Regions from separate parts of the Virgibacillus sp. LDC1 genome, predicted to be linked through region 2. Evidence: a T-box and tRNA genes for the amino acid it is inferred to sense, from the RefSeq annotation. Region 2 holds a T-box; the other holds one or more tRNA genes.
The links. The T-box of region 2 lies ahead of OHJ21_RS27655 (arginine--tRNA ligase). A T-box ahead of a tRNA ligase gene usually reads a tRNA of that ligase, here a tRNA-Arg.

Region 1 (17,616 bases), on a different contig from region 2:
TGAAGGATTTGCCTTCGCCTTCCAGAACATACTTGCCATCTTTGAAGAACTCAGTTGAAGCTACGTCCATACCCAGCAATACATCTTCGCCTGGCTTGTAGCCGGCTTTTTCGATTGCTTCGATGATGGAAGACAGTGCATCTTCGTTGGATGTGAAGTTAGGAGCGAAGCCGCCTTCGTCACCAACCGCCGTGTTCAGGCCTTTGCCCTTCAGAACGGATTTCAGGTTGTGGAAGATTTCAGCGCCCATGCGAAGTGCTTCTTTGAAGCTAGGTGCTCCAACAGGCAATACCATGAACTCTTGAACATCAACGTTGTTGTCCGCGTGAGCGCCACCGTTCACGATGTTCATCATAGGTACTGGAAGTTGTTTGGCGTTGAATCCGCCAAGGTAAACATACAGTGGAAGATCCAATGCATCAGCAGCAGCGCGAGCTACAGCCATGGATACGGCCAGGATTGCGTTCGCACCCAATTTGCCTTTGTTCGGGGTACCGTCCAAAGCAATCATCAGCTTGTCGATGCCGAGCTGGTCCAGAGCGTCCATGCCGATCACTTCAGGAGCGATGATTTCGTTCACGTTCTCAACAGCTTTCAGAACGCCTTTGCCCAGGTAACGGGATTTGTCGTCGTCGCGAAGCTCAACAGCTTCGTGAACGCCAGTGGAAGCACCGGATGGAACGATCGCGCGACCGATTGCACCGGATTCCAGGTATACTTCAACCTCTACGGTTGGATTGCCGCGGGAGTCAAGGACTTCGCGTGCATATACATCAGAAATAATAGTCATGTGTATAGTCTCCTTTGATATGTTATGTTTATGTTCCATTATGAACCACTTATTTACGTGCTGCAATCATCGAAGTTCCGGTCATTTCGTCCGGCTTCGGCAGACCCATCAGGTCGAGAATCGTTGGCGCGATGTCGGCAAGAATACCACCTTCACGCAGCGTGACATTCTCATCCGTTACGATGAACGGAACCGGGTTCGTGGTATGTGCGGTGAATGGACGTCCATTCTCATCAAATACCATGTCCGCATTTCCGTGGTCAGCGGTAATCAGAACAACCCCGCCTTTTGCCAAAACAGCCTCTACAACCTTGCCGACACACTCATCCGTCGTCTCAACGGCTTTAATCGTCGGCTCCAGCATACCGGAATGGCCGACCATGTCCGGGTTCGCGAAATTCAAGATAATCGCGTCATGCTTATCCGCTTCGATTTCTCTCACACAAGCATCCGCCACTTCATAGGCGCTCATCTCCGGCTTCAGATCATACGTCGCCACTTTCGGTGAGTTGATCAGTACGCGTGTTTCGCCTGGAAGCTCAACATCGCGTCCACCGCTGAAGAAGAACGTGACGTGTGGATACTTTTCGGTTTCCGCAATACGAAGCTGCTTCTTGTTGTGCTGAACCAGCACTTCGCCCAGCGTGTTGTCCAGATTCTTCGGTTTGTAGGCGACGAAGCCTTCCACCGTCTCGCTGAACAGCGTCAAGCAGACAAAATGCAAGTTTTGCGGGAACTTCGGTCCACGTTCAAAGCCACGGAAATCATTATTCGTAAACACCTGGGACAGCTGAATCGCACGGTCAGGACGGTAGTTCAGGAAGATGACGGAATCTCCGCTCTCCACAAGACTAACCGGCTCGCCTTCACCATTCACCATTACGGTCGGTTCAACGAATTCATCGTAAACCGATTTCTCGTAAGATTCAGTGATGGCTTTCAGCGGATCCGTATATTTAGGTCCTTCGCCATACACCATGGCACGGTAAGCCTTCTCGACACGGTCCCAACGCTTGTCGCGGTCCATCGCATAATAACGACCGGAAAGCGTAGCGATTTGGCCAACGCCCACTTCTTCAATCTTCGCAATGAGATCCTTAACGAACTGCTTGCCGCTGTCCGGTGCCACGTCGCGTCCATCCATGAAGCCATGGATGTATACGTCATGGAAATCTTCCTTTTTGCAAAGATCCAGCATGGCGAACATATGCTCAATATGACTGTGAACGCCGCCGTCGGATACCAATCCGTACAAATGCAGCTTCTTGTTGTTGTTCTTGGCAGCGCGAACGGCTTCCACCAACGTTTCGTTCTCGAAGAATTCTCCTTCACGAATCGACTTCGTGATACGGGTCAAGTCCTGATACACAATCCGGCCTGCGCCGATGTTCAAGTGACCCACTTCGGAGTTCCCCATTTGGCCTTCCGGCAAGCCTACAGCTTCACCGCAAGCGGTCAACGTGGTGTTCGGGTATTGCTTCAAATACCGGTCGTAGTTAGGCTTGTTCGCTTGAGCGACCGCATTGCCCACCTCGGTGTTGCGAAGCCCGAAACCGTCCATGATGATCAGAGCTACGGGTTTTGGAGCAGACATTTACTTCGCCCCCTCAACGAGTGCGATGTAGGAAGCCGGTTGTAGACTTGCACCACCAACGAGCGCGCCGTCGATGTCGCTTTGTCCCATATACTCCGCTACATTTTCAGGCTTCACGCTACCGCCGTATTGAATGCGAACTTGCTCTGCAACGGTTTCGCCGTACAGACCTTTAACGAGTTCACGAATATAAGCGATGACTTCGTTCGCATCCTCTGCCGTAGAGGACTTGCCCGTTCCGATCGCCCAGATTGGCTCATAAGCAATAACAACATGAATCGCTTGATCAGCCGGAACACCTGCGAACGCAGCTTCCGTTTGTACTTTGCACACGTCTTTGGTTTGGCCGGCTTCGCGTTCTTCCAGCTTTTCGCCAACGCATACGATCGGAAGAAGACTATGACGGAATGCCGCATGTACCTTCTTGTTCACGATCTCATCGGTTTCGGCAAAATACTGACGGCGCTCGGAATGTCCAATAATGACATAGTCCACGCCCAGATCCTTCAGCATCAAACCGCTGATTTCACCCGTAAAGGCGCCATTATCTTCAAAATGAAGATTTTGTGCACCGATTTTGATGTTCGTGCCCTTGACCGCTTCAACCAATGCAGGAAGGTTGGTAAATGGCGCGCAAATCACGCTTTCCACGCCTTCTACTTCCGCTTTGCCTTTCACATCTTCAATAAATGAAGCTGCTTCCGGAACGGTTTTGAACATTTTCCAGTTACCAGCTATGATAGGTGTTCTCACACGATTCACTCCTTTATTCCCCCGAAGAATCGGGGTCCAAACTTCATCCACTTGCTATCCAATTGTAGTGCCTATTTCTATTTATCGTTCAGTGCCACAACACCAGGAAGTGCTTTGCCTTCCATGAACTCAAGAGATGCACCGCCGCCTGTCGAGATGTGATTCATCTTGTCGGCAAGGCCGAATTTCTCCGCTGCTGCAGCCGAGTCGCCGCCGCCGATAATCGTGTAAGCTTCCGTATCCGCACAAGCTTGTGCCACTTCACGAGTACCGTTGCTGAACGGAGCGATTTCGAATACACCCATAGGACCGTTCCACACGACAAGTTTGGAGTTCTTGATCACTTCTGCATACTTGGCGCGAGTCTTAGGACCGATGTCAACGCCTTCCCAATCGGCTGGGATGCCGTCGATATCAACGATCTTGGTATTCGCGTCTGCACTGAACTCGTCCGTAACGACGATATCTTCCGGCAGGTAGAAGTTTTTGCCCAGCTCTTTAGCTTTCTCGATAAAACCGAGTGCAACATCAAGCTTCTCTTTATCAAGCAGAGATTGACCAATTTCATGGCCTTGAGCTTTGAAGAACGTGTAAGCAAGTCCACCGCCGATGATGACATTGTCAGCAAGCGTAAGCAGGTTGTCGATCACGTCGATTTTGTCCTTAACCTTCGATCCACCGATGATGGCGGTAAAAGGACGGTCCGGATTCGAAAGGGCTTTGCCGAGAACGGACAGCTCTTTCTCCATCAACAATCCCGATACAGCCGGAAGATGATGAGCGATACCTTCTGTCGAAGCGTGCGCACGGTGAGCAGCACCAAACGCGTCATTCACGAACAGATCGGCCAGTTCAGCGAATTGCTTCGCAAGTTCCGGATCATTCTTCTCTTCACCAGCGTAAAAACGAACATTTTCAAGCACGAGCACATCGCCGTTTTGCAGCTTCTCTACCAGCGCTTTAACCGCTTCTCCTACGGCTTCATCCGCTTTGGCTACCGGTTTGCCGAGCAGCTCGGACAGACGCTGACTTGCCGGTGTCAGGCGCAAAGATTCTACGACCTCACCTTTTGGACGGCCCATGTGGCTGGCCAGGATGACTTTCGCTCCTTGCTCTACCAGATATTTAATGGTCGGCAAAGTCTCGCGAATACGAGTGTCGTCTGTAATTTTACCATCTTCGAGCGGTACATTGAAATCGACGCGGACAAACACCCGTTTGCCGCTTACTTCTACATCACGTACACTTTTCTTGTTCATCTCCACGTTCCTCCTAAGAAAACTATTCTCCTCACCGACAGCATGCAGTTGCTCTCGTTTCTCTCTCTATCGCTAACCAGCGCCCGGATCTTGTCTATTCTTCCCAGTGCTCTGGCATGAAAACAAGGAAAAACCATGAACCAAAGAGGAGACCCGTGAAACGGAACTCCTCTTCGATTGTATGGCTAGATCAATTACAGACCTTTGCTTGCGATGTAAGCAGCGAGGTCAACGACACGGTTGGAGTAGCCCCACTCGTTGTCATACCAAGAAACAACTTTCACCATGTTGTCGCCAACTACCATAGTGGAGAGCGAATCGATAGTGGAAGAAGCTGGGTCGCCATTGTAGTCGCTGGATACAAGCGGCTCTTCGGAGTAGTTCAAGATGCCTTTGAGCGGGCCTTCAGCAGCAGCTTTCAGTGCTCCGTTTACATCTTCAAGCGTTACGTTTTTGGACAGCTCAACTACGAGGTCCGTTACGGAAACGTTCTTTGTAGGTACACGCATTGCCATACCGTTCAATTTGCCTTTCAATTGTGGCAGAACGAGGCTAACCGCTTTAGCAGCACCTGTTGTGGATGGAATGATGTTCTCAGCAGCTGCACGAGCACGACGCAGATCTTTGTGCGGAAGATCAAGCACTTGCTGGTCATTCGTGTAGGAGTGAACTGTAGTCATCATACCTTTAACGATACCGAACTTCTCGTCAAGAACTTTAGCAAAAGGAGCCAAGCAGTTTGTCGTACAAGAAGCGTTGGAGATTACAGTATGGTTAGCTGCATCGTATTTGTCTTCGTTAACGCCCATAACGATCGTGATATCTTCGTCAGTTGCTGGAGCGGAGATGATAACTTTCTTAGCGCCGCCTTTCAAGTGAGCGGAAGCTTTGTCTTTCGCTGTGAAAATACCAGTGGATTCTACAACGATTTCTACGCCATACTCAGCCCAAGGCAATGCTTCTGGGTTACGCTCAGCGAATACTTTCACTTCACGGCCGTTTACAACGAGTGCGCCTTCTTTAGCTTCAACCGTTGCATTAAGTCTGCCGTGAGTTGTGTCATATTTCAAAAGGTGTGCCAGCGTTTTTACATCCGTCAAATCGTTGATTGCCACGATTTCAACTTCGCTGTTGTTCAGCGCAGCGCGGAACACGTTACGTCCAATACGTCCAAAACCGTTAATACCTACTTTAACCATGAGTAGTTCCCTCCATATTTGTAAAATTTATATATTCAAGATTGGCCGTTAAGCCAATCAAGACAACAATAATGAAAAATCAATTGTACGCCCGTGGATTCAAATACCGGCGTCAATCTCCTTCTCGACTTCCAGTGCCGCGGCTTCATCGGTAACGAGAATATCCTCATGTCCGAATTTCAGCACCGCGTGAATCGCCTTGCCCTTGCCTTGACCCCCAGCAATGCCGATGATCGTCTCTGTCCGCATAATATCCTCAAGCCGCAGCCCGAGGGTAAGCATTTTGTGGACAACTTCGCCATCTTCACTAAAGTAGTAGCCGAAGGATTCCGCAATCGCGCCATCGGCCTGCAAGTTCTGAATCGAGTCTTCATCCAGCTTGCGTCTTCTTGCCATTTCCATGGCATCTCCGATGCCGTGAATAATGACTCGGCAGCGCCTGATCACATCCACAATCTCTTGGATATGCTGATCCTGCACCAAAGACTGGTAGGCATCCTCGCTAAGCAGATCCGGTACGTGCAGCAATCGGTACTCAGCTCCCACGCGCTTAGCCATCTTAGAGGCAATGGTGTTCGCTTGAATCTCGACACTCTCTCCGAGACCGCCCCGGGCAGGCACAAACCATGTGCTTGTCAGCGGTTCGCCACCAGGCAAAGAGGACATCTGCTCTGCTACTTCGGCAAGCGTGGAGCCGCCTGTTACGGCAATCGTATCTCCATCCTGTACAAAGCTTAGCAGCGTTCTTGCTCCGGCACGGCCAAGCTCGCGTTTGACTTCCGGAGATGACTCACTGTCACCGGGAATAATGACCACTTTACGAAGCCCGTAAGCCTGACGGATCTTCTCTTCCAGTTCAACCAGTCCGAATAACTCATTCATAACCGGTTCCAGTTCCTCCAGCAAACATACCCCTGAACTGCTGATCCGCATGCCAAGCGTTTCAATCTCGATTAGCCCTTGCGCTTTCAGAAGATCCGTCTCTGCTCTGAGGACACGCTCGGTCATCGAGAGTGATGAAGCCAGTGTTCTTCGGCCAACAATTCCGGACAACTTGATCTGATGAAGGATGGAATACCTTCGTTTAAGAGTGTCCATCAGATCCGGCAGAAGCTGCTCTTGTATTTCTAATAGGTTACGCATGCATTCCACTCCTGCAAACTTCGTCTCGGCTCTCCTCTGCCTGGTCGTAAAATGTCCCAGTCAAACTTTTTAAGTCCCACCCTTATTCTAACCAATAATCAGACCGGTTGCAAGTGTCCGAAAGTATATTTCTCTGCCCCAGGCATTCTTATACATTATGACCAACTACAGGCTTGTCTATATAATAGGAACAAAGTTTTGCCTGCTATTGTATTTTTGAAAAAGATGCGGTATAATCAACTTCGTTGCTAATTTTTTTAGATATCAGAAAGTGTCAACTTCGTGGAGTCAGCTTCCTGATATCGCAAGAAAAACTACTGCTAAATGCGGTTTGTCTTCTTTGAATGTACGTCGATAGACGTTTCTCTTATGCGCCCGTGGTCCAATGGATATGACGTAGGCCTCCGGAGCCTGAGATCGAGGTTCGATTCCTCGCGGGCGCGCCATTTTATCTTTATTCTCTATACTGATTACCCTAAAGTGCCCATGACGGCTCTTTTTTTTACCCAATAGTTTGACTATCTTTGACTTTTTGATTTAAATTGTTTATCATGTGGGTAATACGGTAACAGTATTTATATGAGGTACTTAAGAGGAGGTTTTCCACGTGAGTTTTATACCTATGGTCGTTGAACAAAGCAACCGCGGTGAGCGGGCATACGACATCTATTCCAGATTGCTGAAAGACCGCATTATCTTCCTCGGCTCCGACGTAAATGACGTGGTCGCCAATTCCATCATTGCTCAAATGCTGTTCTTGTCGGCTGAGGATCCTGAGAAGGATATTCATCTTTACATCAACAGTCCTGGCGGTTCCATTACCGCAGGTATGGCGATATTCGATACGATGCAGTTCATCAAGCCGGACGTTTCGACGATCTGTGTCGGCATGGCTGCTTCCATGGGCGCATTCCTGCTCAACGCAGGCGCTAAAGGCAAACGTTACGGTCTGCCTAACAGCGAAATTATGATTCACCAGCCGCTCGGCGGCGCACAAGGTCAAGCCACGGATATTGAGATCCGTGCTCGCCGCATTCTCAAAATGCGCGACAAACTGAACCGCATCCTGTCCGAACGCACGGGCCAACCGCTGGAGCGCATTGAGAAGGATACCGATCGTGACTACTTCATGACGGCTGACGAAGCTAAAGAGTATGGCCTGATCGATCAAGTACTGGAAAATACACCACCGCAAGGACTATAAAAGAAATGAAGCAAAGGGCAGGCGCCGTTATCCGGTGCCTGCCCTTTGCTATCCTCTGGATTCATTGAAAACTTCGAGTACTAAATAGTGAGTGTATCCCCTCCGGTCGCTGTTGAAATCGAGAAACATGAATGAATGGATATGGAGGTTTCCCGATTTCAAAGGCGAACGCGTTGCTCCTCCAAGGATACTCTCACTTCGGTACGATTTTTTCAATAAAACATAAAGACGGTAAGGGCACTCCCCTCCTAAAAGGCCTCCCTTAACTTGAGGGGAGGGGAATACAGGAAAACCCATTTGCCTCGATAAACACAAAAAATCCCTTGATCGCTGGAAGGGAGAATACACACTCTCCACGTTCCATGATCAAGGGATTTATCGCAATTGGTTCCAGCACAGTGTTACTTCAGGACAGCATCATATATCTCAACAAGCTATGGTATGAAATTAAATGATCACAGTTTACACAAACCGCTTATCATATACTCTTACTTCCACTCTTTCAGCTTCAGCTCAAACTCCGGAAATCCATAAGCATACGCCGTGTACTCATAAAGCTGGAAGTACAGCACCGCAGCATTATCTTTCACATAAAAATCAGCATCGGCAGGCACGCCCTCAAATCCGCCGAGATAGCCTCCTTCTTTCTTCATCTTGCTCAGCACGAGGTTGTTCAGCTTCTGCTTGTTCTTGCCCTGCATGTTGATGAAATCGCCCAGCTTCATCTGCTTGCCATCCTTCAAGGAGAACGTGAAGCTTTTACGGAAGGTCATGCCATGGGCGCCGCCGGTATACGAGTAATCGTATGCCGTAATGCTCAGGATGTCGTTCTGGTTGTAATGGACCACGAAGTCACCACTGAATTCGTAAGGGAAACTGGATTCCGACGGCGGGAATTCCTCAGCATTCCCTTCGGCAACGGTGATTACGCCGGACGCATTTTCTTTCAGCACTTTGTTGATCTCGGCTTGAACCTCTGCATTATCGAGTCCGCTGATTACAGGATAGTTCACAACGGCATCCACGCCCTGAATCTTCTTCTTCAGCGCTACCGATTTAATGGTGATGTCATTCTGCTTCTTCTGTGTCATGCTGAGTGTTTTCAGGGAAGGATTCCATTGCCCCTGAACGCCCATGTATTCGCTGATCGTTTTGAACGGCACATAGAGACGACCATTCATGATCTGTCCGCCAGGCTCGCCGGCATACGAACCATTCACCAGAATACCGATTTCAGTTGAATCATATACGATAGCGCTCAGTTTGTTATAACCGTTACCCAGTGTATACGTACGGTTTTTTGCATCATATTTAAGAGGCATCCCCAGGCCGTCCCGCAAAGCGGTTGCCGGCACATAAGTTACCCCGTGCAGCACGAGACCTTTCTGTGACAGGGTCTTGCCATTCCATTTCAGTACGACTTCATTCTTTGAGGATTTTTGGCTGGCGGAAACGGTTGCCTTAGCGGCGCTTGCATCGATGACCTGTCCGCTCAAACCCAGACTGCCAAGCAGGACGCTAGTTGCAATTAATGATGCACATACACGAAATTTAGGATTCATATCAGAATTCCACCTTTGTTAAATTAAGTTTCCGTTAGTTGTTAATCTATTACCCTTAATCATTATAAGGAAAGCTTTCAATGTATTGGTAACAAAGCCAGTGACAATTTTGATTCCAGGCCGTAGGGCCTATATGTTTTCATTATTCTTTCCGTACGCACGCCGCTACACTAAGAAACACACCGAACAAGAGAGCACATGAACCCGCAAGCAGCAGTAATTCACTGCCTTGGACAACGTAAGCAAGAAAAATAAAACCGATGCCAACGAGTGCACTGTGAATACTCAATAACAGCAGATGCAGCGCGCTTTTCCTGAAGAAGTTCAGAAGCAACCCCGCTCCAACACCAGCCACGATTCCCGCAATAACCAACAAGCCCATCACATCGCTCAAGCCGCTTTCTCCTTTTCTGATTAAACGCATAGAAACCTCGTTTATGTCATTTGCGTCCTTCCCTTATATATAACAACGAGACGGGCTCCAAAGTTGTGGTTCAATTCGTATAAATCGGCTATTTTTTCCTATTCCGGGTCTTAGGACCTATTCTTCGCAAACAAAAAAAGAGCCTGCCCCCAATGGGGCAGACTTTTTTATTACAAAAATATGAAAATGTAAGCTATAATTAACGACCGCTTTTCAGTTCGGTCCATAGACGATCATAGATTGAGAGCGAGTCGCCGACATTATCGAGCCACTCGGTACGGCCCAGCTCTTCATCTGTCAGGTTGATCATCGTATTGGTGCGGTATGCCTCGCTATGGAATTCCATCGCCTTGGTGTTCGGATTGCTGTATCCGATGAATTCATAGTTTTTGGCGCTGACCTCAGGCTCCATCATGAAGTTGATGAATTTCTCGGCCAGCTCTTTATTCTTGGCACCCTTAGGAATCGCGTAGTTATCAGAGAAGATGGTAGCCCCTTCTTCTGGCACGACATACGCCACATCCGGATTCTCCGCTGCAATAAAGGCCGCATCTCCGGACCAGACCGTGGCAATCCAGCCTTCTTCTTGGATCATCTTCTGCTTGATATTATCCGTATCAAACGCGAGCACATTGGGCAGCAAGGTCTTCAGGTCATCCGTAGCTGCGGTGATTTCCGCTTCATCCGTACTGCTGTTTGATTTCCCCTGCTTCTTCAGCGCCATGCCGATCATTTCGCGGTTGTCGTCCAGAAGCAGGACTTTCCCCTTGTATTCCGGGTTCCAGAGGTCTTCCCAGCCGTTGATCTCGTCCTTAACATACTTCTTGTTATATGCAATTCCCGTTACACCGGACGTGTAGACAATCGAATATTTATTGCCCGGGTCATAAGAAGGATCTTTGAAAGTATCCGTAAGATTGACGAAGTTCGGGATATTATTCATATCAAGCGGCTCAAGCAGCTCCGATTCAATCATCGTTTTCACCATATAATCGGACGGCTGAATGAGGTCATATCCACTGCCGCCAGCCTTGATTTTAGCCAGCAGGTCTTCATTGTTTGCGTAATTGTCGTAGGTTACCTTCACGTCGAACTTCTCTTCAAAGTCCTTCAGCACCTCGGGATCAAAGTTATCCGCCCAGCTGTAAATGTGAAGCGTCTCCTTATCTGAGCCGCAGCCAGCCAGCAGTCCTACAGACAATACCGCAACCATACCTGCCGTCAGCAGGCGGGTCCATCTTGATTTTTTCAATTCAATATCTCCTCTCTTTCCGGTTCCATGTTTTATTTCGAAAAAAGCGTTTCTATCGCTTAAATCGGTAATGTTTTATGTTTCTTTTCCCCGCTGCCGCGGTTAAGAATATATTGCGCTAACAGAATCAGCGTGATGCTGACCAGAATGAGCAGCGTACACAGCGCGTTAATCTCTGGCGAGATACCGCGCTTCACCTGAGCGTAAATATAGATCGGCAGCGTCGTTGAGCTTGGACCGGCGACAAAAAAGCTGACCATAAAGTCATCTAATGACAGCGTAAAAGCAATCAAGGCGCCGGAGATAATGCCCGGTGCAATCTGCGGCAGCGTGACGTACCGGAACGTCTGCCAAGGCGTAGCTCCCAAATCCTGCGCCGCTTCACCGAGCTGTTTGCCCATTCCAGACAATCTGGCCGTAACTACAACATATACATAAGACATACTGAAGGTGATATGGGCTATAATCACGGTCGTTTTACCGAGCGGCATATTAAGTTGACTGAACAAAACCAGCAGCGACAGCCCCATAATGATATCCGGGATAATGACCGGCAGATACAGCAGCCCATTCATGCCGCTGCGACCTCTGCGCCCCATACTCCGAAGCGAGAGCGCCGCTGCGGTTCCGAGCAGGGTGGAAACGATCGTCGATATGACCGCCACCGTCAAACTGTTCATCAGCGCTTCCATCACGTGCCGGTTCTCGAACAGCGACACATACCAATCCAACGTAAATCCTTCCCAGTTGCCGCTAAGCCGCGTGTTGTTAAAGGAATAGATGATGATCATGATGATCGGTACATAGATGAAAGCCATCATAAGGAAAGAGTGAATCCCGAGGAGCGGGTGATTCTTCTTCTTCACTTATCTCCCCTCCCCTACGCGTTGATGGCGGGCTTGCATCGCCCGGTTAAAGAGCAGGATCAGCACGAGGGACGTAATCACAAAGATCACCGACAACGCCGCTCCAAAGGGCCAGTTACGTGCACCCAGGAACTGCTGCTGAATAATATTGCTGATCATGGAGGACTTCGCGCCTCCCAAAATATCCGTAACTACAAACATCCCGGAAGTCGAGACATACACCAGAACCGCTCCCGTCATGATGCCGGATTTACTTTGCGGGAAGGTAATGTGCCGGAATGCCTTCCATCTGGAAGCGCCCAGATCGCTGGCCGCATCCAGCAGACGCTTGTCCATCTGCTCCAGAGCCACGTAAATCGGCAGCACCATGAAGGGGATGAAGTTATAGACCATGCCGAGAAGTACGGCGCCATACGTATACAGCATCTGAATCGGCTCGTCGATCCATCCCATCCACAGCAGCAGACTGTTCACCACGCCTTGCGTCCGGAGCAGGAGAACCCAAGCATAGGTCCGGATCAGAAAGTTAATCCAGAACGGGACCGTGATCAGAATTAATCCCCAGGTTTGGATACGCGGGGAAGCGTTGGCTATATAATAGGCCAAAGGGTAGCTGACTAACAAGCAAATCACCGTAGTCAGCAGCGACAATACCAGGGTATCCCAGTAAATCCCCAAATATAAAGGGTCAAAAAAGGTTTTATAGCCTTCGAGACTAAAGGAAAAAACGATATTCCCCAGCGAATCCCGCGAGAGCAGGGAGATGCCGACCACAATCAGCATCGGAACGATCAGGAACAGGGATAACCACAGCAGCACCGGAGTCAGCAGGAACCTTGATTTCCTCATGGCCCGATGATCACCTCATCTTTGGTGTTCCAGTTCACCCCGACCCGTTCACCAACCTCCCAAGGATGGTCATCCGAGATGTCCAGGGCAATCGTGACCTTCATCGGTTCATCATCCAATTGGACCAGCAGCTTATGAACACTGCCGAGGTACTGCACATCCTCGATCACGCCGCTCTTCCTGGCACCCGATTCCCGCTGCGGAATAAGTTTCTCCGGCCTTACGGCAAAAAGACTCTCTGGCGAGGAGAAGACGTTATTCTCCCCAACAAACGTGGCGGCAAACAGCGTTTGCGGTTTCGCATAGATCTCGCGCGGCGTGCCGATTTGCTCTACCCGTCCGTGGTTCATGATGACGATCCGGTCGGAGAGCATCATGGCTTCCTCTTGGTCGTGGGTTACATATACAAACGTAATCCCGAGCGTCCGCTGCAAATGCTTGAGCTCGGACTGCAGGTTCTTCCGCAGCTGCAAATCCAGCGCGCCAAGCGGTTCATCCAGCAGCAGTACCTTCGGTTTGTTGGCGATGGCGCGGGCGATGGCCACGCGCTGCTGCTGTCCGCCGGACAGTTGGTGCGGGAATCGTTCCCGCAGGGGGGTCAGCTGCGTCATGGCAACGGCCTCGTCCACCCGCTCCTTGATAAGCTGACGCGGCATTTTTTTCATTTTCAACCCAAAAGCGATATTGTCTTCTACGGTCATATGCGGAAACAGAGCATAGTGTTGGAATACCAGATTCAAGTCCCGCTTGTTCGCAGGCATTTCCGTCACATTCTGACCCGCCAGCCAGACCTGTCCTTTGGTCGGCTGTTCGAATCCTGCTATCATTCGGAGAATCGTCGTTTTGCCGCAGCCGCTGGGGCCCAGCAAAGTCAGGAATTCCCCTTCTTTAATGGAGAGCGACAGCGGATGCACGACCGCTTGTCCCTGAAAATGCTTCTCGATCTGGACAAGTTCAATCACATGCATCAACCCCTTCTTCAAAATGTGACCTAATCCATGTGTACATTCCTGCTAACCAGTATGCACAAAAACGTTCCCCACTAAGAAGAAACGGTCATACTGCCTATCGTGCTCAGGTTGGCAGAATCCGTTTCTTAAGGGTGGAAGCGTCTAGAAGTCTCTACTAAGAAAAAAAAAGCCATATCCATGGGTATGGCTTTAACGTTTAACATAAAGTTCAGTTTTTCGCATATTCACTATACCTCGTTTTCCCCCCATACACAACACTTTTCTGCGTATTTCGACAGGGGAAGGCACGGATATAGGACCGGATTATGGTATTTCATTTTCCGAATTAGGGATGCACAAAAAACCGTTCACCCGGAAAGACCAGGATGAACGGTTTTCAGTATTCTTAGTCGAAAACAGCTGCTATTTCAGCTCATATTGCACGTACAGCTGCGTCGAGATTTTGATTTCGCCCGGCTTCACGGATGTGTTGGCGCCCGCGTCCGCTGCAGTAGACTGTGCTTCCATCGCCATTTTTTCGAGGCCATAGATGTTATCTACACCAACTGAACCTTCCACAATGTTTAGCACGATACCCAACTGGCGCTTGGAGGCCTTTGCCATAGCTTGGGCTTTCAGGTCCGCATTCGCCATGGCTTTATCTATCACTTGAGCTTCGAAGGCATCGCGGTTCTCGACCGAGAAACGGGCGTTACCAATGGAATTGGCGCCGGCATCGGACGCTGCATCAAGCAGATCGCCCACTTTGCTCAAGTCGCGAAGGGTGACTTCCAGGGAATGATAGGCGCTGTAATTCTTCACTTTACGCCCATTATCATCGGAATACGTATAGTTAGGTTGGACATAGAACTGTTCGGTTTTGATATCCTTGTCATCAATCTTCCATGTTTCTTTCAACAGCTTCGTAATCTTATCCATTTTCTGTGCATTGCTCTTCTGTGCGGATTTTGCGGTTTCCGCATATGATTCAGCCCCGATGGAAAGATATACGATATCTGGCTTCACCGAGATCTCGCCTTTACCGAGTACGGTAAGAAGGTTTTGCTGTGCCGCCTCCGCCGCATGCACCTCGGTTGCCCCGCTCAATCCTACTAAAGCCGTACTTCCAGTCAACAGTGCACCTGCAATCATGATGGAACCTACTTGTTTGACCCATCTTTTCATTATTGTCAGCCTCCTTCAATATTGGCATCGCTGCCATGCTTGCCTTACCCTTCTAACGTGGGGGCATTGGTAAATGTTGCATCCGGAACGGAGCGTTTTGAGATTTTTCTTTAACTTTGTTGATACGCCCCTGTTAATTGGTATATCTAGGCATGATTGGTGGATCAGCACAATAAGATACCCAATGAAGATGACGGCAACTGTTTAATAAGGAAGCCTTCATGGGTAACTAACTACATCGGTGTTAAAAAGAGGAGGTCACTATGAAATCATTCCGGATGTTATACGCGTGCATGTCACTGCTGATACTCATGGCAGCGGGCATGCCATACGGGGCGGCAAGCGCCGCGGCAGAGCCAGCCTCCGGTAAAACCTATCAGATCGGAACGGACGTAACGTTTGCTCCGTTTGAATTCCAGGATGCAAGCGGCAAATTTGTCGGTATCGACATGGATCTGCTGGATGCGATCGCGAAAGATCAGAACTTCAAATATGAAGTCAAGCCGCTCGGTTTCAATGCGGCGGTTCAGGCGCTGGAAGCCAATCAGGTGGACGGTGTCATTGCCGGCATGAGCATCACGGATGAGCGGAAGCAGAAATTCGACTTCTCCGAACCTTATTTTAACTCAGGTGTGGTCATGGCCATTCGCCAGGATCAGGAGTCCATCAAAGGGTATGAGGATTTAAAAGGGAAAAAAGTCGCCGTCAAAACCGGTACGGAGGGCTACAGCTTTGCTGAATCCATATCCTCCAAGTACGGATTCACCATCGTACCTTTTGACGATTCGGCCCAGATGTATGACGATGTCAGGACCGGCAATTCCGTTGCCTGTTTTGACGACTTCCCCGTATTGGCTTATGGAGTCGAACAGAACAACGGACTGAAGATCGTCACGGATATGGTCCCTGGCGCCTCCTACGGATTTGCCGTTAGTAAAGGACAGAACCAAGAGCTTCTGGAGAAATTCAATGCCGGCTTGATTAACTTGAGGGCAAACGGGGAGTATGACCGTATTAAGGCAAAATACATTGGCGAAAATGCCGTAGGCGCGGCGACTCAAAGCCGCTGGGAGCTGATCGTGGAGTCGCTGCCTTCGCTGCTGAAGGGCCTTGGCAATACACTGCTGCTGACCATCGTATCGCTGTTCTTCGCGTTTTTCTTAGGGTTGATATTCGGCTTTATGAAGGTCGGACGCAATAAATGGCTCCGAGGCATCGCAACCGTATTCGTGGACATTTTCCGCGGCATACCGCTGCTAGTCCTTGCCTTCTTCATCTACTTTGGTATTCCGCAGGCACTCGGCTTCACGATGTCGCCGATCGTGGCAGCGGTCCTGACACTTAGCCTGAATGCCGGTGCTTATGTAACGGAAATTATCCGGGGCGGTATCCAATCCATTGACCCTGGACAGCTGGAGGCTGCCCGCTCGCTCGGTCTGCCATACCGCAAAGCCATGATGAAAATCATCATTCCCCAAGCCATCAAAGTCATGATTCCGACCTTTATTAACCAGCTCGTGATCACGCTCAAGGATACGTCGATCCTGTCGGTAATCGGTCTGGTCGAACTGACCCAATCCGGGAAAATTATCATTGCAAGAACGTTCGCTTCGTTTGATATCTGGCTCGTGGTCGCCATCATGTATCTGGTCGTGATCACGATTCTGACCAAAATTTCGGGCCGTCTGGAAGGGAAGGTGCGTCATGGATAAGATCCGCGTAGAAGGACTGAAGAAGAACTTTGGCACGAATGAGGTGCTGAAGGGCATTAACATGCAGGTCCAGGAAGGCGAAGTTGTCTGTGTCATCGGGCCTTCGGGCTCCGGCAAAAGCACCTTCCTGCGCTGCATCAATCGTCTGGAGGACATTACGGCAGGCAGGGTATTCGTGCATGACAAGGATATCAATGACCCTAAAACAGACATCAACAAGGCGCGCCAGAACATCGGCATGGTGTTCCAGCATTTTAATCTGTTCCCTCACTTCAACGTGCTGAAGAACATTACATTTGCCCCGGTCGAGCTGGGCAAGCAGAACGCATCCGAGGCTCGTGCCACGGGGCTAAAGCTTCTGGAGCAAGTAGGCCTCTCCGATAAAGCGGAGGCCTTCCCAAGCCAGCTTTCAGGCGGTCAGAAGCAGCGTGTGGCGATCGCCCGGGCGCTGGCGATGAATCCGGACATCATGCTGTTTGACGAGCCGACTTCAGCACTGGACCCGGAGATGGTCGGCGAAGTGCTCGGCGTCATGAAGGATCTGGCACGCGAAGGCATGACGATGATGATCGTCACGCACGAGATGGGCTTTGCCCGCGAGGTTGCGGACCGGGTGATCTTTATGGATGGCGGGTATATCGTAGAGGAAGGCCCGCCGGAGGAAGTATTCGGCCAACCGAAGCATGAGCGTACGATCAGTTTTTTGGAGAAGGTGCTGTAATCATGCAGCTAACCTATCTTTAACAAGCCGCTGCCGTGCGGCTGCATCATCCGTGCGCACAACTCCCTGTGCGCACGGTGCGTGGCCCTCGGGGTGTGCTTGGCATGGCAGCACGCACCTTGCGGGTTGCTCCTTGTGTGTACTGCTCTCTGT
Region 2 (7,339 bases):
TTCCTCCGCTTTCAACCGGTGAATGCTGGGCTCGGATTCGACCAGCTTCATATCGAACAGAGTCGTATAAACGACAAGAGCAACCTCCCGGATACTCCGCTCCAGCGACTGATGCCGTACCAGCATTTTGATGGCTTTATATATCCAAGGGCTTGATACGAGCAAAGCAACGGCAACTGGGATTAGCACGTTGAACCAGACCGGCGCGTCCGATTGAAGCAAACGCGGTGACGTCATAGCCTCGGTGAAGGTACCAAGCCCCAAACCAACGGCAAAAATGAGGACGGCTTTCACCGTATGAGCAAACACTACAGGCCTAGGGATACTCTCTCGATCCGCCGTCAGTTCTTCCGTCATGGAGCTGTGAAGGGCAATCGCCGAATCCCAACGCTTCTTCAGAAGATTCCGCTGCCTCGCTCGCTCCCATGTGTCGCGGTTATAGTCGTTAATGCTTCCTGCGGTTTGCCCTTTCCGAAGGTCAAGCCCCATGCGCTCCATGCCCGACTCTATGGTCTGGTGCGAGATCGATAAACCGACAAGAGAACGAAATCTTCGCCCAAGCGAGCTCAAATCTTCGCCGCCATCGATCTTGGCTGTATCTACGCATGCCAGATGCCAAATCGCTCCGGTCTTATCCGGGTTCCCGCGCTGGGCGCGAATCGCCCGTCCCCTCATCTGATTAGATAGCATGAACGAGCCTACATACGATGCCATGATCAAGGAATTGATTCCGGGAGCATCCCAACCCTCACCCAGAAGAGCCGCTGTACCGATCAGCACTTGGATTTCTCCCTCGGAAAACACTTCCGTTATGATTGCGACAATGGCCGAGCGATTCGTATCACGAACATCAATCGTTACATAGCGGCTGTCGTGTTCAAGGGGTCGCTCCGATAAACGATGCCCTCGCCGTTCGGCGCAAGCCGTGGCCAAAGGCATAGCCGCTACCGGCAGCACAACAAAGGAGCCTGTCAGAATGCCTATGGGCAGCTCGTGCTCGCGCTGTGAACCGCTTTTCTGAGCTAGCTGCCTTCGGATCAACTCAAAAATAGGGACAACGCCGAGCCGATTCAGCGGCTTCTCGTCATCTACATCCTTCGGCAGGTCCTCCTTGCGGATATAATCGGTCAAGATGACCATCCGCAAGCTATCTTCCAGAATGGAACGCTCGAATTCAAGAATACGGCTGATCCCATGCAATTTAGAGACACTTTGGACCAGCATTTTGTCAAAGGCAGGTGTAGAACGCATATATACCCTACGACGTTCAATCATGCCCAACCGACTGAGCCTCTTCTGCAAAGTCTTTAACTCCGGCAGCTCGCCATTTATATGTGTATCTTTATACAGGATGCCGCCAAGGAGCTCCTCCAGCCACTCCTCAGAAAAGTCGGGCGTTTCCTTCTCTTTCATGCCGAGCAGCTTCACTGCGTCCTTCCAGATCGGCTGATTGGCGGCACGCAGATAAAACACCATGCTGGAGTAATATCCCGGCGAGGACAAAATTTCCTCCATGTACGTTTCGGATTGTGCAATCCAGGGATGATTGGCGATTTGGTCTGCCAGAAACTGATCCCGCACCAGCTCGTCTCTGACCTGCGCTGCCTGCAGCCGAAACTCCCTTAGTTTAGCTGCCTCCTCTTGAGTAGGCATCGTCAAGCTTATGTAATCCTGATGCGGGCAAAGCTCCCCATGGCGGACTAGCTCGGGGACGCTGATTTCTTCGTCGATGGGACCGCAAAGGTCGATATATCGCTGCCATTCCTTTGGATTGACGTCGTATGGCGGCGTCGCCGTAAGCGCGATTTTCGTTGGCTGATCCAACATTTCGCATAGCTGCATGGCACTTTGCCACCAAGACATCCGAAGATGATGCGCCTCGTCAAAAATGACGGTATGATATCCCCGTTCCTTCAACAGTTCCAGAGCTGCTTGTGCCTCGGTACCGTCCGTGATATCATCCTCGCGGTCACTGTCACTCCCTACCCGCTCCGCCTCAGAGCCTTCCATGCCCGTATCTGAAAACTCGCGGTTCTCATCTCCGGCTTGAACCACATGCTCCATCTCCGCCGTGTTTTTCTTCCTCGCAGACGTCTGCTGGCCTGCCGCACTTAGCAGACTGTGAAGGGCTTGATAGGTCGTAATCGTTACCAAGGACGGTCGTTTGAGCGAAGTAGAGATCCATTCGGGCTGGTCCTGCTCATCAAGGAACAGTTCCACGAGGCGGCTTGCCCATTGCTGCTTAATGGTGAGCGTGGGAGCTAATATAATGGTGGGCCGATTTATTCGCAGCATGACTTCCAGTCCCAGAACGGTTTTTCCCGAACCCGGGGGCGCCACCAGATGCAAATGGCGATTCTTCAGATGATGCTCAAGCCCGTCCAATATCCTCTTCTGATAGGAGCGCCAAGGATATCGAAACGACAAGTTACTCGGAAAAAACTTTGATTCCTCCAGTTTAGCTGCACCTCCCTTTTTCATCGGATTGGATAAGGCAGCTGCATGTGAATAAGCGGAAACGGCTTCCCGGAGCCGTCCAGCTCGGAGCGGCCGATTTGCACAAATCCGTATTTTTTATAAAAGGCATGGGCCTTGGAGTTCTGTTCATTCACATCGACTTGCAGCCTCCGCCCCTTCAGCTGTTCGGCGTGCCTTATCAGTGTCGTTCCCGTACCTTGACCGTGATGGCGGGGATCCACAAACAGCATTTCAATTTTGGAGCCATCCAGCCCCATAAATCCAATCGGTTCCTGTTCCGTATTCAAGCAGACCCAGATCTCCATGGATCTCAGCGCTCCGTTTTGCATCATATCATAGTAAAACCCGATATCTTCCTCCGTCAGGAAATCGTGCGTTTGGGATACGGCATGAAGCCATAATTCCACCAGCCGATCATGAAACTCTTCTGCGTAAGGCGCTATATAATGCGTCATTTTTCATCCAGTCCCTTCCAAATCGTTTATCCCTTGAGAATTCATGATATCGTAAAAATTGCTCTATACTATTATAAAGGAATCCGGTACATTAATCAGAGACTTTATCTTTGTCAGGAAGGAGAGATCAGCATTGCCATTATGGCTTGTATACGCATTGCTGTCTGCGGTCACGGCGGCACTTGTCGCCATTTTCGGAAAAATCGGCCTGCAAAACATCGATGCCAACTCGCAACGGCCATTCGCTCTGTCATCATGGCACTATTTCTGCTGGGGGTCGTGGGGGTTCAGGGCAAATTCTCGGAACTCGGTGACATTCTGGTTCAGAAGAAAGCATTAAGCTTCATTGTGCTCAGCGGCATCGCGGGGGCATTGTCCTGGCTGTTTTATTTTCTCGCGCTAAAATACGGCAAAGTATCGCAGGTAGGTCCGATCGATAAGTTGAGCGTTGTCATCGCGGTCATTCTTGCCTTTGTGTTTCTTGGAGAAAAGATATCCTGGATTAACGCAGCTGGCGTTGCACTCATTGCCGTTGGCGCTCTTCTGGTTGCCGTCAAATAAGGTTCTACATAAAACCGCTGCTCAGCGGCTTTTTGTCTGTTCGTTTATTGATAAAACCTATCAATATTATCACATCTATATATTTCTAATTATAAGATAAACATGTCACAATGAGGATAATTCATGGGTGAAGGGGTGTTGTTATGTCAGAGCAAGTATGGAAAGCTTACGATTATGATCGGCAGTTATCGTTTGTCTCGGCTTATGGAAAAGGAGTCGTAGAGCTTCTTGCGCCTCAACCCGGAGAACGGATTCTCGACCTGGGCTGCGGGACCGGTGATTTGGCTTATGAAATATCCGTTTCGGGTGCATACGTAACCGGCATGGATTATTCGGCAGAAATGATTGAACGCGCAAAAAGCAAATACCCCGGGCTTTCGTTTCTGACCGGAGACGGAGAGAACTTCGAAACCGAAACGCCGTATGATGCCGTCTTCTCCAATGCTGCCCTGCACTGGATGAAGGATGCTGCAGGCGTGGTACGCTCCGTCCATGGAGCCCTCAAACCCGGCGGCCGATTCGTCGCGGAATTTGGAGGCAAGGGGAATATCGACGGAATCTATCAAGCCTTGAAAACGGTGTTCGCCGATCATTATGGAATCGATGCCGACACCAGGAATCCGTGGTATTTTCCTAGTCTTGGCCAGTATGCCAGCCTGCTTGAATCCCAAGGGTTCCGGGTGCATGTCGCCCATCACTTCGACCGTCCCACAAAGCTGCCTGAGGGCAAGGACGGTATGAAGCATTGGCTGCAACATTTTGGCGATCACTTCTTCGCTGGATTCTCGGCCGGCGAGAAGGACAAAGCAATTGCCCGCATCAGCCAAGCTGCCCAAACGACGCTCTGGCATGAGGATGCATTTTACGCAGATTACAGGCGCCTGCGAATCTTTGCAGAGAAGGTTTAGTCATTTGGGGGTTGCTTTTCTAAATAGAATGGTTATAATATGAAAAAAACTTGAAGATATTATTTTCGTTGATTGGGAGAGTAACTGCACTTGACTTTAGTCCAAGCGAGCCGGGAGGGTGGAAACCGGTACAAAGTCGGCCGTGAAGCGGACCCAGGAGATGGCCTTCCGAAGTGAAATGCTGTAGGGAGCCCCGGCTTACACCGTTATCGTATAAAGGTGGTTAAACCCTATCGGTTTAACAACAAGAGTGGTACCGCGAGCACAAGTCCTCGTCTCTTTAGGAGATGAGGGCTTTTTTTGATTTTTCCGACGTGTTTTTTTATTTTGAAAGGGGGATTTAACGTGTTAAGTCATTTGATTACTTCGAGCCTTCAACAAGCAGTAAACCAGGTGTGTGAAGCTTCGGGCGCCAAACTGCCGGATTCCACTCCAGTCCGGGTTGAGCAGCCTGCCAGCATGGAGCATGGGGATTACGCCACCAACATTGCGATGCAGCTAGCAAAGCTGCTTCGTAAGCCTCCGCTGCACATTGCCGAGCTGATTCAAGCCGAGCTTGAGCAGGATACGTCCTACAATCAGCTTGTCTATGCTACGGAGATTGTTGCCCCAGGTTTTATGAATCTGCGTATCGATTGGGAATATTGGGCTGGGCATCGCTTTGAATTGCCTCCGGCAACAAACGAGAAGATTGTCATTGAGCATACTTCCATCAATCCGAACAAATCCGCCCATATCGGCCATCTAAGAAACTCCTGTATCGGGGATACGTTGGTCAGGCTGATGAGGAAGCTTGGTTACGAGGTGGAGGTTCATAATTATATCGACGACCTTGGCAATCAACTGGCAGATACGGTGGTCGGGATGCTCCACACGCCGCTGTCCAAGGAACATGCCCGGTTCGGCGATTACTGCTGGGACGTCTATTCAAGCACCAATAAGGCCTATGAAAGAGAACCTGGGCTGGTTCAGCATCGGACCGAGGTTCTGCACGCACTGGAAGAGGGCAACCAGAATCTATCCTGGATCGGACTGCTCGTGGCTGAGCGAATCGTTAAAGAGCATCTTGAAGAAATGAAGCAGTTCGGCATTGACTATGATCTGCTTGTGTGGGAGAGCAGCATTGTCAGAGAGGGATTCTGGGCGTCGGCGTTCGAGCTGTTGAAGAACACGCCCCTCTTCCATCAGGAAACCGAGGGTAAACTTGCTGGCTGTTGGGTGCTCAAGCAAACAGGAGCGGAAGCCGGGGACGATCCCGAGTCAGACCACAGCATGGATAAAGTGCTGGTACGCTCGAATGGCATACTGACCTACACTGCCAAAGACATCGCCTATCATTTGTGGAAATACGGTGTGCTCTCCAACGATTTTGTATATAAAAAATTCACAGACGAGGTTTGGACGACGAGCACCCATGGCGAGCAGCTCACTTTTGGCAAAGCAGACATAGTCATCAACGTCATTGACTACAGACAGCAGTACCCGCAGGCAATGGTAAAGCAGGCGCTGGAAAGCCTAGGATTCCAAAAAGAGGCCGACAAGCTCCGTCATGTCAGCTACGGCGTCGTTTCGTTAAGCCCTTCTGCGGCTGCGGATCTCGGAATCGATACTTCCGATGGGAAAGCGTCCTATGCGATGTCCGGGCGTCAGGGAATCGGAATTAAAATCACCGAGCTTATCCACCAAGTAGCCAAGTTCATCGAAGACACCCGTTCCGATAAAAACGGTTTGTCCAGTCATACGATCGCAGCCGCCTCCATCCGTTACTATCTGCTTCGCTTTGCACTGCAAACCGAGGTGGTGTTCGATCTGAAACAGGCGACTGAAATATCAGGAAATACGGGGGTATACCTGCTCTACTCCTATGCGCGTGCACTCAGCGTGCTCAATAAAGCTCAAGAAGCCGGTGTTACGCCGTCGGTGCCTGCCCGGTTCCCTGCGATGGAAAAAGCGGAGCATGCGCTGCTTCGCCATATCAGCACCTGGCATGATACCCTATACGCCGCCGGACGGGAACTATCTCCAAGCGCCATCTGTAACTTTACTTATGAGCTGTGCTCCTTGTTTAACAATTTTTATTCGGCATGCCCGATTCTGAAATCGGCGGATGAAGTGCTCCAGTTCCGTGTATGGCTCACTTCCTTATTCAAGAACACGCTTGGCGAAGCGTTGGAGGTCCTGGGACTGCCTACACCGAGCCGGATGTAAATTCCCTCTGAAGAATTAGCGGATCATATTTTATAAAAAAAGCCACCATACTATTCCTGCGAATACGTACGGTGGCTATCTTATATTATTGCAACCCTCTGACGGCCAGTCTGACCTGGACGCCATCTGCTGCCGGCTCTTCCTGCAGGGTCCAATTGACAGCCAACGCTTCTTTCAAGCGAGCGACCTGCTCCTCTTGGAGCTTCAGCCCCTCAATAATGCCTTCACCTACACTAAAATCGGATTCCGAGCTGATGCGGAAGGCTTCCTCCAGCCAGATCTTCAACCCGTTGCGGGTATTAAACGTAATTTTGTATCCCGCGCTGACGGCCTTCTCCAAATCTTCCCCATGCTCGTTTGCATAAGAAAACAGTTCCTCGTAGTGAAAATGACCATTGTTCGCAACTTGGAATCTGTCTACCTCACCCGAGCGCACAGCCTCCAGCAGTTCGGAGGAAGTCAGCCCCGATTTTCTGGCATGCTCCAATAAAATGGCGGTATTCTGTGATATTTTAGTAAGCTGCAAGCTCGATGCCTCCTCAATATAGTTCGTAAAATACTTTTTCCTTCTATTATAAGACGAAAACGCTAGGATGTCAGAAACTTCTCCAACATAAGCTATATCAGGACGCTCCCGTCCCTGTCGGGGTACGGCCTTTTAGGCCGACTGCGATGTAATCCTTACGAAGTTTAGCGCAGGCGTACCCTAATTGGGATTCTCATCCTCAC

Region 1: it has a tRNA-Arg gene. The T-box ahead of OHJ21_RS27655 (arginine--tRNA ligase) is inferred to sense a tRNA for this amino acid. The anticodon was not compared.

What each region holds. Positions count from the first base shown of each region.
Region 1 is NZ_JAOXLZ010000002.1:56,978-74,593, reverse strand. Features, by position in the region: gene eno (phosphopyruvate hydratase) at 1-790, opposite strand, end outside; gene gpmI (2,3-bisphosphoglycerate-independent phosphoglycerate mutase) at 840-2,384, opposite strand; gene tpiA (triose-phosphate isomerase) at 2,385-3,137, opposite strand; gene OHJ21_RS21040 (phosphoglycerate kinase) at 3,215-4,396, opposite strand; gene gap (type I glyceraldehyde-3-phosphate dehydrogenase) at 4,591-5,595, opposite strand; gene OHJ21_RS21030 (sugar-binding transcriptional regulator) at 5,695-6,738, opposite strand; tRNA gene OHJ21_RS21025 (tRNA-Arg) at 7,110-7,184, shown strand; gene clpP (ATP-dependent Clp endopeptidase proteolytic subunit ClpP) at 7,346-7,942, shown strand; gene OHJ21_RS21015 (PdaC/SigV domain-containing protein) at 8,431-9,504, opposite strand; gene OHJ21_RS21010 (hypothetical protein) at 9,647-9,928, opposite strand; gene OHJ21_RS21005 (ABC transporter substrate-binding protein) at 10,128-11,180, opposite strand; gene OHJ21_RS21000 (ABC transporter permease) at 11,240-12,046, opposite strand; gene OHJ21_RS20995 (ABC transporter permease) at 12,047-12,895, opposite strand; gene OHJ21_RS20990 (ABC transporter ATP-binding protein) at 12,892-13,863, opposite strand; gene OHJ21_RS20985 (SIMPL domain-containing protein) at 14,269-15,030, opposite strand; gene OHJ21_RS20980 (amino acid ABC transporter substrate-binding protein/permease) at 15,354-16,742, shown strand; gene OHJ21_RS20975 (amino acid ABC transporter ATP-binding protein) at 16,735-17,463, shown strand; gene OHJ21_RS20970 (hypothetical protein) at 17,510-17,616, opposite strand, start outside.
Region 2 is NZ_JAOXLZ010000005.1:683,541-690,879, reverse strand. Features, by position in the region: gene OHJ21_RS27675 (DEAD/DEAH box helicase family protein) at 1-2,427, opposite strand, end outside; gene OHJ21_RS27670 (acetyltransferase) at 2,478-2,933, opposite strand; partial or broken gene OHJ21_RS27665 (EamA family transporter) at 3,067-3,494, shown strand; gene OHJ21_RS27660 (class I SAM-dependent methyltransferase) at 3,638-4,402, shown strand; T-box leader at 4,462-4,685, shown strand; gene OHJ21_RS27655 (arginine--tRNA ligase) at 4,748-6,610, shown strand; gene OHJ21_RS27650 (hypothetical protein) at 6,696-7,136, opposite strand.